Regions from separate parts of the Maritalea sp. genome, predicted to be linked through region 2. Evidence: predicted binding sites of a transcription regulator. Region 2 holds the regulator's gene; each other region holds the start of a gene.
The links. Region 2 encodes PhoB, which activates phosphate uptake and scavenging genes when phosphate is short. Its sites were predicted from a motif close to TGTCATNNANCTGTCAT; they were not measured.
Positions count from the first base shown of each region.

Region 1: the regulator PhoB is predicted to act here: its motif matches at 1,737-1,753, upstream of ACSHWX_RS05480 (YdcH family protein).
Region 3: the regulator PhoB is predicted to act here: its motif matches at 1,726-1,742, upstream of phnC (phosphonate ABC transporter ATP-binding protein).

Region 1 is NZ_JBPOEU010000007.1:44,528-47,804, forward strand. It holds gene ACSHWX_RS05470 (2'-5' RNA ligase family protein) at 49-576, opposite strand; gene ACSHWX_RS05475 (sulfite exporter TauE/SafE family protein) at 683-1,453, shown strand; gene ACSHWX_RS05480 (YdcH family protein) at 1,525-1,701, opposite strand; gene ACSHWX_RS05485 (YdcH family protein) at 1,883-2,098, shown strand; gene ACSHWX_RS05490 (aminoglycoside phosphotransferase family protein) at 2,095-3,003, opposite strand; gene purE (5-(carboxyamino)imidazole ribonucleotide mutase) at 3,095-3,277, shown strand, end outside.
Region 2 is NZ_JBPOEU010000006.1:11,688-14,964, forward strand. It holds gene pstA (phosphate ABC transporter permease PstA) at 1-28, shown strand, start outside; gene pstB (phosphate ABC transporter ATP-binding protein PstB) at 63-869, shown strand; gene phoU (phosphate signaling complex protein PhoU) at 893-1,597, shown strand; gene phoB (phosphate regulon transcriptional regulator PhoB) at 1,651-2,352, shown strand; gene ACSHWX_RS04495 (hypothetical protein) at 2,407-2,634, opposite strand; gene ACSHWX_RS04500 (MarR family winged helix-turn-helix transcriptional regulator) at 2,627-3,094, opposite strand; gene ACSHWX_RS04505 (hypothetical protein) at 3,213-3,277, opposite strand, start outside.
Region 3 is NZ_JBPOEU010000014.1:61,967-65,243, reverse strand. It holds gene phnD (phosphonate ABC transporter substrate-binding protein) at 1-758, opposite strand, end outside; gene phnC (phosphonate ABC transporter ATP-binding protein) at 813-1,667, opposite strand; gene phnF (phosphonate metabolism transcriptional regulator PhnF) at 1,785-2,519, opposite strand; gene phnG (phosphonate C-P lyase system protein PhnG) at 2,695-3,153, shown strand; gene phnH (phosphonate C-P lyase system protein PhnH) at 3,153-3,277, shown strand, end outside.

The DNA.
Region 1 (3,277 bases), on a different contig from region 2:
GGATTGTGCCCAGCTTTTGATTGAACTTTCGAAACGGGTAATGTGGCTTTAAAGATCAAGCCGCCATTGCTGCACGAGTTCAATCGGGGAAAACTCAATAACCTCAATCGCGTTGAAAACCACGTCAAATTCACCCACCCCCGCATTGATGAACTCAATAGCTTCATCACGCTTTGCTGGATCGATTTGGGTCGCCAATGTGCAATGAGGTGTCCAACTGCCGGGCAAATAATTCGCACGGCACAGGGCTGCGTCCACTTTGGAGTGAACTGCATGGTGCAAGGCTTGCAGTCGTGAAATATCGCTGGGTGCGGTCCACACCACCATGGGGTCTCCATCGAAAAATCGAATTTTGCTAAACCGAATACGCACCGGTGTCGCTTTTAAAAACACATCTCCCAATTGACGTTTAATTTCAGCACCAGAAATGTCTTCAAACATCGCAAAAGTGAAGTGAGGTGGGTATTTAAGCGTCGGCATGGATGGGGACGTCTCGAACATCGATACGTCGTCCCACAATTGAGTGATCGCCCTAGCGCTTTTGTTGCGCGCCACTAGCGAAACCGAACTACCCATAAAACTACCCTTCTGATCAGGACGGATTTAGCCATCAAACACTTGGTGGTGCAACCAGATTGGTTTAGTTTGCTGCCAATCCACTCCACAAAAGCGAATTTCCCACATGTCCTTTGACTTTTCCACCATCGACCCATTTGTCATTGGGATCAGTTTTCTCGCTGTTTTTCTTGTTGCGCTGTCCAAATCTGGTTTGGTGAGTTCACTTAGTTTTGTCGGCGTACCCTTATTGTCCCTCACCATGCCTGTGCGAGAAGCCGTGGGCATCTTGCTGCCCGTTTTGTTGGCCATGGACGTGATCGGCCTTATCGCATATCGACGAGAGGTCCATTGGCCCAACCTTAAAATTCTTCTGCCGGGTGCAATAATTGGCATTTTGCTGGGTTGGGTGTTTTTTGCATATATTTCTGAAGGCACAGTTCGACTGATGATCGGTGTGATCACCGTGATATTTTGCCTTGATGAATGGTTGCCTTTGCGCAAAACCTTGGCTGGCCTTCACCCCTCAAAGCCTTGGGGATGGTTTTGGGGGAGCCTTGCTGGCTTTACCAGCTTTGTCAGCCATACGGGCGGCCCACCCTATCAAATATACATGTTGCCACAGCGCTTAAAACCAACGCTTTACGCCGGAACCGCGGTCGTCTTCTTTTCTGTGGTGAATTCTACAAAACTAATCCCTTACGCATTTTTGGGCCAATTGTCGGTCTCCAACCTTGTGCGATCAGCGTCCCTCATCCCCGTTGCAATTCTTGGCATGTTGTTGGGCGTCTATTTGGTTCGGCGTATCTCTACGGACCTATTTTACAAAATGGCATATGTGTTGGCGTTTATCCTAGCGCTCAAGCTCATCTATGACGGGGTATTGAGTTTCATATAGGCAAAATAAAAGGCCACGAAAATCTTCGTGGCCCAACTCAACTTGATACTAAAAAGAAGTACTATTCTCACCTATTGTCGCGTTCGATTTTGCAATCGCGATATCTCGTCTTTCAGTTCGAGTTTTTTGCGCTTGAGCAGACCGATTTTCAGCTCATCTTGAGCAGGTCGCTGCGATTCGTGGAGGATCTCATCGTCAAGCGTAGCATGACGGCGCTCCAGCGCGTTGAGGTGGGAAGTAGTTGTCATGAAGGCTTCCTTTCTCTGTAAGTACACTGGTAGTGTGTCAAAAAACCGTCACACTGTCCAATCAAGAAATTGATCGCATTTGCAAGAATTGGGATTACAATTAAATCTTTGTGAAAACATTTGTATTATTGAGTATTTTCAACGAACAGACGCAAAAGACATTCAAAAGGCGAATTGCCACATGATGCCACTTACCCCCGAACAACGGGCTGGATTGGGACTAAAATTAGCGTCCAAACGTCAAGAACACAAAGATTTGGACGCCGCTATCCACGCGCTCACCCATTCTGGGCAAAGTGACCCCATGCTGGTGCAACGTCTAAAAAAGAAAAAGCTCACGCTAAAAGACAGAATTATCGAACTCGAGCATATTTTATTGCCTGACATTATTGCTTAGTGCTGATCAGCAGCAGAGAGCAATATATCCAGTAGTTCAATCTCATCATCTCCAACAAATGTGCGATCTTTGCAGCGCCACGCAATCGAAAGCGCCGACCTTACCGCCGCCCAGCGAACCAACTTGAAGCGTTCCACCCCAAACGCTGTCGACCAAAAATCGGCCAAAGCTTCAACTCTGGTCCGATCATAAACAATCTCGCGAATGCCACGCGGATTGCGAAATGCATTCGCCAATTCAAATGCCTTTTCCCCAACAACACCTTTCGCATCAAACGCACAATATCCGCGCGTGCCAAGCCGCACATTCTCATGATGCAAATCACCATGCAGCGGCATAGGAGCTTCCTGTTCGGCCAAAGCGAGCTTGGCCAATTGTTGCGCCTGTCTCATCGCACGCACACCATTCGGATTGGCGTTGGGTGACATGGCTAGTCCCAACAGCGCTTCAAACCATATATCAACAGTTCGCAGTTCAAACTCAACTTTTGGGTTTACCGAATGGATTTTGTTGGCAACTTCAACCAATACAGTATTGGCCGATTGATCGTCGCCATTTCGCGCAACATCGCCCAAAGACGCACCATCCAACCATTCCAAAAGCGCTATTTTTTGATCCGCAAAATGAACTTTTGCGCAACCAAGCCCATTGCGGGAGCGCAGAAAGTCAAATCCCCCTGCCTCATTGCGCATGCCGCGTGGACCGTAAATTTTAAGCGCCAAGGCCGTGCCATCTGACGCCTTCACACGCCAAATATCGCCAAAAGCCGTACTTTCCACAAATTGGGGGTTGCTCAGTTTGTGACTGTTTAGGATATGCGGTTCAGGAAATGGTGCTGTGTTCATAGCAATGCAATAACCCGCGCATTCGTTGGATGCAATATCGCCAAACTTGGCTGATTGCATCAATGATTCGCCCGAATTAGACTTCTGGCCCCTTGCTCAATGCCTCAAGGTAGGCTAAACGCCCTTTTTGACGTAATGCGAGAGGGCTAACATGCCTTTAAACCCGCCAATTGCCATCGTCATGGGCAGTCAATCTGACTGGGCCACAATGCGCCATGCCGCTGAGACGCTTGATCAACTCGAAATCCCTTATGAAGCGCGCATCATTTCTGCGCATCGCACCCCCGACCGCATGTATGATTTCGCGAAATCTGCTGCTGATGACGGTTTTCAA
Region 2 (3,277 bases):
GCGTAAACGATTTGAGCGTCGCTGGTAAAGCCAGTGTTTGCCCTTAATTTTAGAGGTTCGAAATGAGTGTAGCGACCGATATCTTGCAGCCAAATGTGCAAACAGGCGATGAGACCATCAAGATGGCCGGCAGAAATGTCTGTGTTCACTATGGTGAAAAACAGGCCCTTTTTGACGTTGATCTGGACATTGTTGCCAACCAAGTGATCTCGTTGATCGGCCCATCTGGTTGCGGCAAGTCAACTTTTTTGCGTTGCCTAAATCGCATGAACGACACCATCGATATTTGTAAAGTGTCTGGTCAAATCAATCTTGAAGACCAAGACATTTATGACAAATCTATCGATGTGGTAGAGTTGCGTGCGCGGGTTGGAATGGTTTTTCAAAAACCAAACCCGTTCCCGAAATCGATCTATGAGAATGTGGCTTATGGCCCTCGTATTCATGGCATGACCCGCTCAAAAGACGAGCTTGATGAGTTGGTAACATCTTCACTTCGTCGTGCAGGACTTTGGGAAGAAGTTAAAGACCGCTTGGACCAGCCAGGTACTGGCCTTTCTGGCGGTCAACAACAACGGGTTTGTATTGCGCGTGCGATTGCAACAAAACCTGAGGTTCTTTTGATGGATGAACCTTGTTCCGCACTTGATCCGATCGCGACCGCGATTATTGAAGAATTGATCGACGAGTTGCGTGAAAACTTTACCATCGTAATTGTGACCCACTCTATGCAGCAAGCTGCGCGGGTGAGTCAAAAAACAGCATTTTTTCACCTCGGAAAATTGATCGAGGAAGGTCCGACGGAGCAGATTTTTACAAATCCGCATCATAAGAAAACCCAAGATTATATCACGGGTCGGATCGGTTAAATTAGCGGCGAAAGGGCAAGAAAATGGCCAACGCAACGAACGAACATATTGTATCTTCTTACGAAGAAGAGCTTACAGAACTGACCCGTGCGATTTCTGAAATGGGCGGCATGGTAGAAGTTGCGATTTCGAATGCAACTCAAGCGCTAATCCGGGTCGACCACGATCTAGCAAAACAAACATCAAAGGGCGATAAAGCCGTTGATGATATGCAGCGCTATATCGATGAGAAAGCGGTTTCAATGATCGCTCGCCGACAGCCTATGGCTGGAGATTTGCGTCATATCGTTTCTGCAATTCATGTTGCAACTGATTTGGAGCGGGTAGGGGATATCGCGAAAAACTTGGCCCGTCGCGTAAAACATATTGATAGCCAACGCATTTCCAAGCAGCTTTACAATGGCATCCGGCACATGTCGGACCTGACATTGAGCCAAATTAAGCGCTCCATCGATAGCTTTACAACGCGAGATGCCGAAATTGCGCTGGATGTTTGCCGCCGCGACGACGAAGTGGACGCTTTGTATGTCTCTCTATTCCGGGAATTTTTGACCTATATGATGGAAGATCCGCGCAACATTACAGACTGTGCGCACCTTTTGTTTTGTGCCAAAAACCTCGAACGCGCCGGTGATCATGCCACCAATATCGCGGAGGCCGCCTATTATCTCAAGACCGGCGAAAACCTCTATTACGATGTTGAATCTGGCAAAGTGCAGCTGAATTAGCGTTTTAGAGCGTTGTTCTAAGGCTTGCTTCAATTCTAAATGGAATATCGATTATGGCTCCCTTCATTTTAATCGTTGAGGACGAGGCCGACCTAGCGGTTATGCTTCGCTATAATTTGGAAGCAGAAGGCTACCGTGTTGCCGCAGTTGAAAGTGGCGATGAGGCGACCTTGCAATTGCAAGAAGAACTGCCAGATTTGATCCTGTTGGATTGGATGTTGCCAGGGCTGTCTGGAATTGAATTGTGCCGGCGTTGGCGTTCGCACGAAGAAACGTCCCGGGTGCCCATCATTATGATGACGGCGCGTGGTGAAGAAGAAGAGCGTGTGCGTGGTCTTGCAACTGGCGCAGACGATTATGTCGTGAAGCCATTTTCGGTTCCCGAATTGCTGGCCCGGGTGAAAGCTCATTTGCGTCGCGCGAACCCCACCCTTATGTCCAATAGCTTGAAGTCTGGCGATATTGAGCTAGATCGCGAAACTCATAGGGTTCGTCGGTTGGGCAAAGAAGTACATCTTGGCCCAACCGAATATCGTTTGCTTGAATATCTCATGCAAAGCCCTGGCCGCGTATATAGTCGCGAGCAACTGTTGGATGGCGTTTGGGGGCATGACGTATATGTTGATGAACGCACCGTTGATGTGCATGTGGGCCGTTTGCGCAAAGCAATCAATCGCGGAAAATCCAAAGACCCCATTCGCACAGTACGCGGTGCTGGTTATTCATTTGACGAAAAGTTTGCCACGTCTGCATAATGGACTGGGGGCATCGCGCTGCCCAAAAAATAAGCAGCGCCGGGGTTTTGAAATTCAAGATTGTTTAACACGAGGGTGATCTGCCCAAGCTGGCATTGTCGCCATATATTCAAGTGTCTCGGCTTCTGCTTGAGCGCGAGGGCTTCCTTTGTTGACCTGCCAGCCAACCATGCGCTCGAAACGTGTGTCAAAGTCTTGTAACTGGCCGTCCTCATCGACACAATGCTGGCAATATATCCCTGTTTCCATCGGCATTCCGCAACTTTGGCATTTCTCATCCATTGTTTGGTTCCTCATTGTTAGATTGCTTGGAAAGATTTGAGTGCAATGCGCCTAGTAAGCTGATCAGCGCAGTTTGGTCTTTTTGAGAAAGCAGTTCGCCAGCGGATGCTAGCTGATTTAAGTCGAGAACAGTTTGGGCCTCCCGTAACGCGAGCTGCCCCTCCTTTGTCAGCCAAATCAGAAATCTGCGGCCGTCATTAGGTTCTCTTTGCCTTTCGATATAGGCTTTTGCGCAGAGATGCTCGACCATCTCGCTAAGAGTTGACTGAGCACGGTCAAAATGTACTGATAACTCAGAAAGTGTCATAGGGCCGGTCATCGCCAGGTGGCTTAAGAAGCCAACGGTTGTGGGTGATAGCCGATGACGTTTATCACGTACGCGCCGAACTGAACGGGCATAGATTTCGCGATAAAGTAGTTCGAACTCTTTGGCAAAAGCTTGAGATTTATGGTCTGTCATGACCCAACGGTATGCGACGAAAACTATTTCGTAAATCCCGAAGTGTTTTTTCTTCGGCAGACATAGTCGATACCCAGACAACCAAAAAAGCCGTCCAATGGGCGGCCTTGTTGTTAAGTCAGATCATAAGCGCTTTGCTGACAAGGGCGGATTTATCAACATACTTTGACACATCGACACCGT
Region 3 (3,277 bases), on a different contig from region 2:
TTTGCGCGAACGTCTGCATCAAGATCGCTACGAACAACAATTGGGCCGTTCGGGATCAAAGGCGAACGCCAGATTTCTTTAACGTCTTCCATGTCAAGAAGGCCTTTATCAACCATCTTACGCACGTTGCCTGAAGTGTAACCTTCAGAATATTCGCCAACACCTGATGACCACGTCACACCAGCGTCGATTTTGCCGTCAAGAACCGCAAGAACGTTATTCTCGTGACCACCATTAAATGATGTTTCAGAGAAATACTCGTCCAATTCCATGCCCAATTCTTTAGGCAATGCAACAGATGGAACGAGGAAACCAGAAGTTGAGTTGGGGTCAGCAAAACCAAGGTGCTTGCCCTTCATGTCCGCGATATTTTCAATGCCGCTATCAACAAGAGCAAGCATCAAAGAGTGATAGCCAGTTGCGCCGTCAGTTTGCTGCGTTGTCAAAATTGGATCAACAGCGTTTTCGTCTTTCAAGTGAACAGCAGCATAACCAGAAGCGCCAAGCTCAGCATAATCCAATGTGCCACCAAGAAGGCCTTGGATAACGCCATCATAATCAGCAGCTGGAAACAATTTAACTTCTTTAACGCCAATTGCTGATGGCAAAAGGTCGATCAGGCACTGGTTGTTGCGAAGACGGTCAGCTTCGTTTTCGCCGCCAAGAATGCCAACACGGAAAGTGTCGAGCGCCATAGCAGAAGTTGAGAATGAAGCAGCAACAACAGCTGCAACAGTAAGGGTACGGATCGCATTCATGTGGGTTCTCCTTTGAGGATGCGTATCGGTCGTTCTTTGCGACGGCCATTTAGCTCAGTTGAGGGTGACGTGACCTTCAGAGCCGTCGTAAACTGGTGAATTTGGTTTTTTCTTTTTGCCACTTGGCAAATCGATGGACGTCGAGGTCATGCTTTCTGAAAAAGCATCCTTCAGACCGTCAGCACCGTAAATCTGTTGCGCGGCTTCTGTGGTGAGATCATCTGGCCCACCATCAAAAACCACTTTGCCTTGGCTCATGCCAATAATACGCTCGCAATAGTTGCGCGCTGTATCCAATGTATGCAGGTTGGTAATGACCGTGATGCCATCATCTTCATTGATGGCTCTTAGGGAATCCATCACCACCTGAGCATTCTTGGGATCAAGAGAAGCAATGGGCTCGTCAGCCAAGATAACTTTTGGCGATTGAACAAGGGCGCGCGCGATCGCAACGCGTTGCTGTTGACCACCTGAAAGCGTTCCGGCGCGTTGCACGGCTGTTTGCGCAATACCCAAACGCTCCAACGCTTCAAGCGCCATCAGCTGCTCGTCTTCGCCAAAATGTTTGATAAGAGAAGAAAATGTATTGCGTCTATTAAGACGGCCCAACATCACATTGGTAAGAACGTCTAAACGCGGCACCAAGTTGAACTGCTGGAAAATCATCGCGCAATCGCGTTGCCAATCACGGAGGGGTTGCCCCTTTAAAGATGACACTTGTTGGCCATCAAATGCGATTTCGCCGTCACTTACATCGATCAATCGATTGATCATGCGCAACAAGGTCGACTTGCCTGCCCCCGAAGAACCAATCACCCCAACCATTTCGCCTTCAGCGATATTAAGGGTGACATCGCCAACCGCAGTTTTTTCGCCGAAGCGACGTGTTACACCAGATAGCTTGAGCATTTATGGACGCCTTACAATTTGTTTGCGCCCTACCTAACGATGCTGCTTTACATAAAAATGTCGTTTATGTGTCAGTTCTGTGAATGACTAACAAACTAGACTTTTAAACTGAAAAGTCTAGTTCTCCACTTCAAGCTGCACAACGTCCCCACGAAAACGTGCCCTTGTATATTGCAAGGGCTGTCCCGATTCGGAAACATTGACGCTATAGACTTCCAACAAAGGATCCCCGACCGGTACCTGCATTAACGCGGCGTCATGCGCGCTTGCCGGAATGGCGGCAACCCAAGATTTTTGCCGGCGATATTCACTAAACCCCGCCCGTTCAAACACCTCACTAACCGAACCCAATTCGGCATAGTCAGCGATAAAATTTGGGATCAGTTTCTTATTGATCCAATAGGTTCCAACAGTAATAGGTCTCCCGTCGGCCACTCGAAGGGTTTCCCCCCTCGTGACCAAAACACCTTCTTCTATCGAAAGCCGCTGCGCAACTTCAGCACTCGCGGCCTCCTCCCCAGAAGAGATCAAACGCCCACCGGGCTGGCGTTTGTTCGAGGAAACAATTTCTGAAAAACGCGTGCGGGACGAAATGGGATAACTAATCGTACGTTCTGCAACAAAGGTGCCCCGCCCCCGTGTTGCACTTAAAATGCCGGTCTCTGACAATGAACCAATGGCGCGGCGAACCGTGTGCCGGTTCACGCCATATTTTTGCGCAAGTTCCAACTCCGTCGGCAATTGGCTACCTGCCGGATAAACTGCCGCTGCAACATCAGATTGCAAACGCTCCGCAATTTGCCGCCAAAGGGAAACGCCCCTGCCTCGTTCAATCTCTTTTACACCGCTCATACAGAACTCATTTTCCAACTGTCATTCAAACGCAATAATTTTGCACCTTAATAGCCTATACTAATATTTGTATACAAATGTATACTTTTAATATAGACAAATATCACATCACCTGATATCCACTGCCTCGAAATTTAGAACCAGCACCTTTAACAGCGAAAAGTGCAACAGCAATATGACTGACACAGCGCAACAACAGATCGAACGCCAGCGGGTTATGAAAGTACTCGCCCATACGGACGCAGATCTGCTTGAAGAAAAATATAATTCCTTCGCAAACAAGCCAGATTGGCAGTTTGCCCGCAAGCCAGAAACCGGACTGGTGATGGCGCGCGGGCGCATTGGCGGCGGCGGGGCTCCATTTAATTTGGGCGAAATTAGTGTAACCCGTGCCGCCGTCACCCTTGATACAGGTGAGATAGGCCACGCCTATTGCCATGGTCGCAATCAACGCAAAGCAGCCATTAGCGCATTTTTCGATGCAGCTTGGCAAAATCCGGCGCTTAAACCTCAGGTGGAAAACGACATCATCGCCCCATGCGCCCAATTGCTGGATGACAAAACCACAAAATCCAAACAAGAAGCGGCAGCCACCAAAGTCGACTTCTTCACTCTTGTGCGCGGAGACGACTGATGCAAACTCAAACTCTTCACTCAGGTTTTTCCGACCTCGCAATAGACTCGCAAGCCAGCTTTCGCGCCACAATGGATGCGATGGCGAGACCGGGCAAAATCGTTGATAGTCCAAAACCGATAAC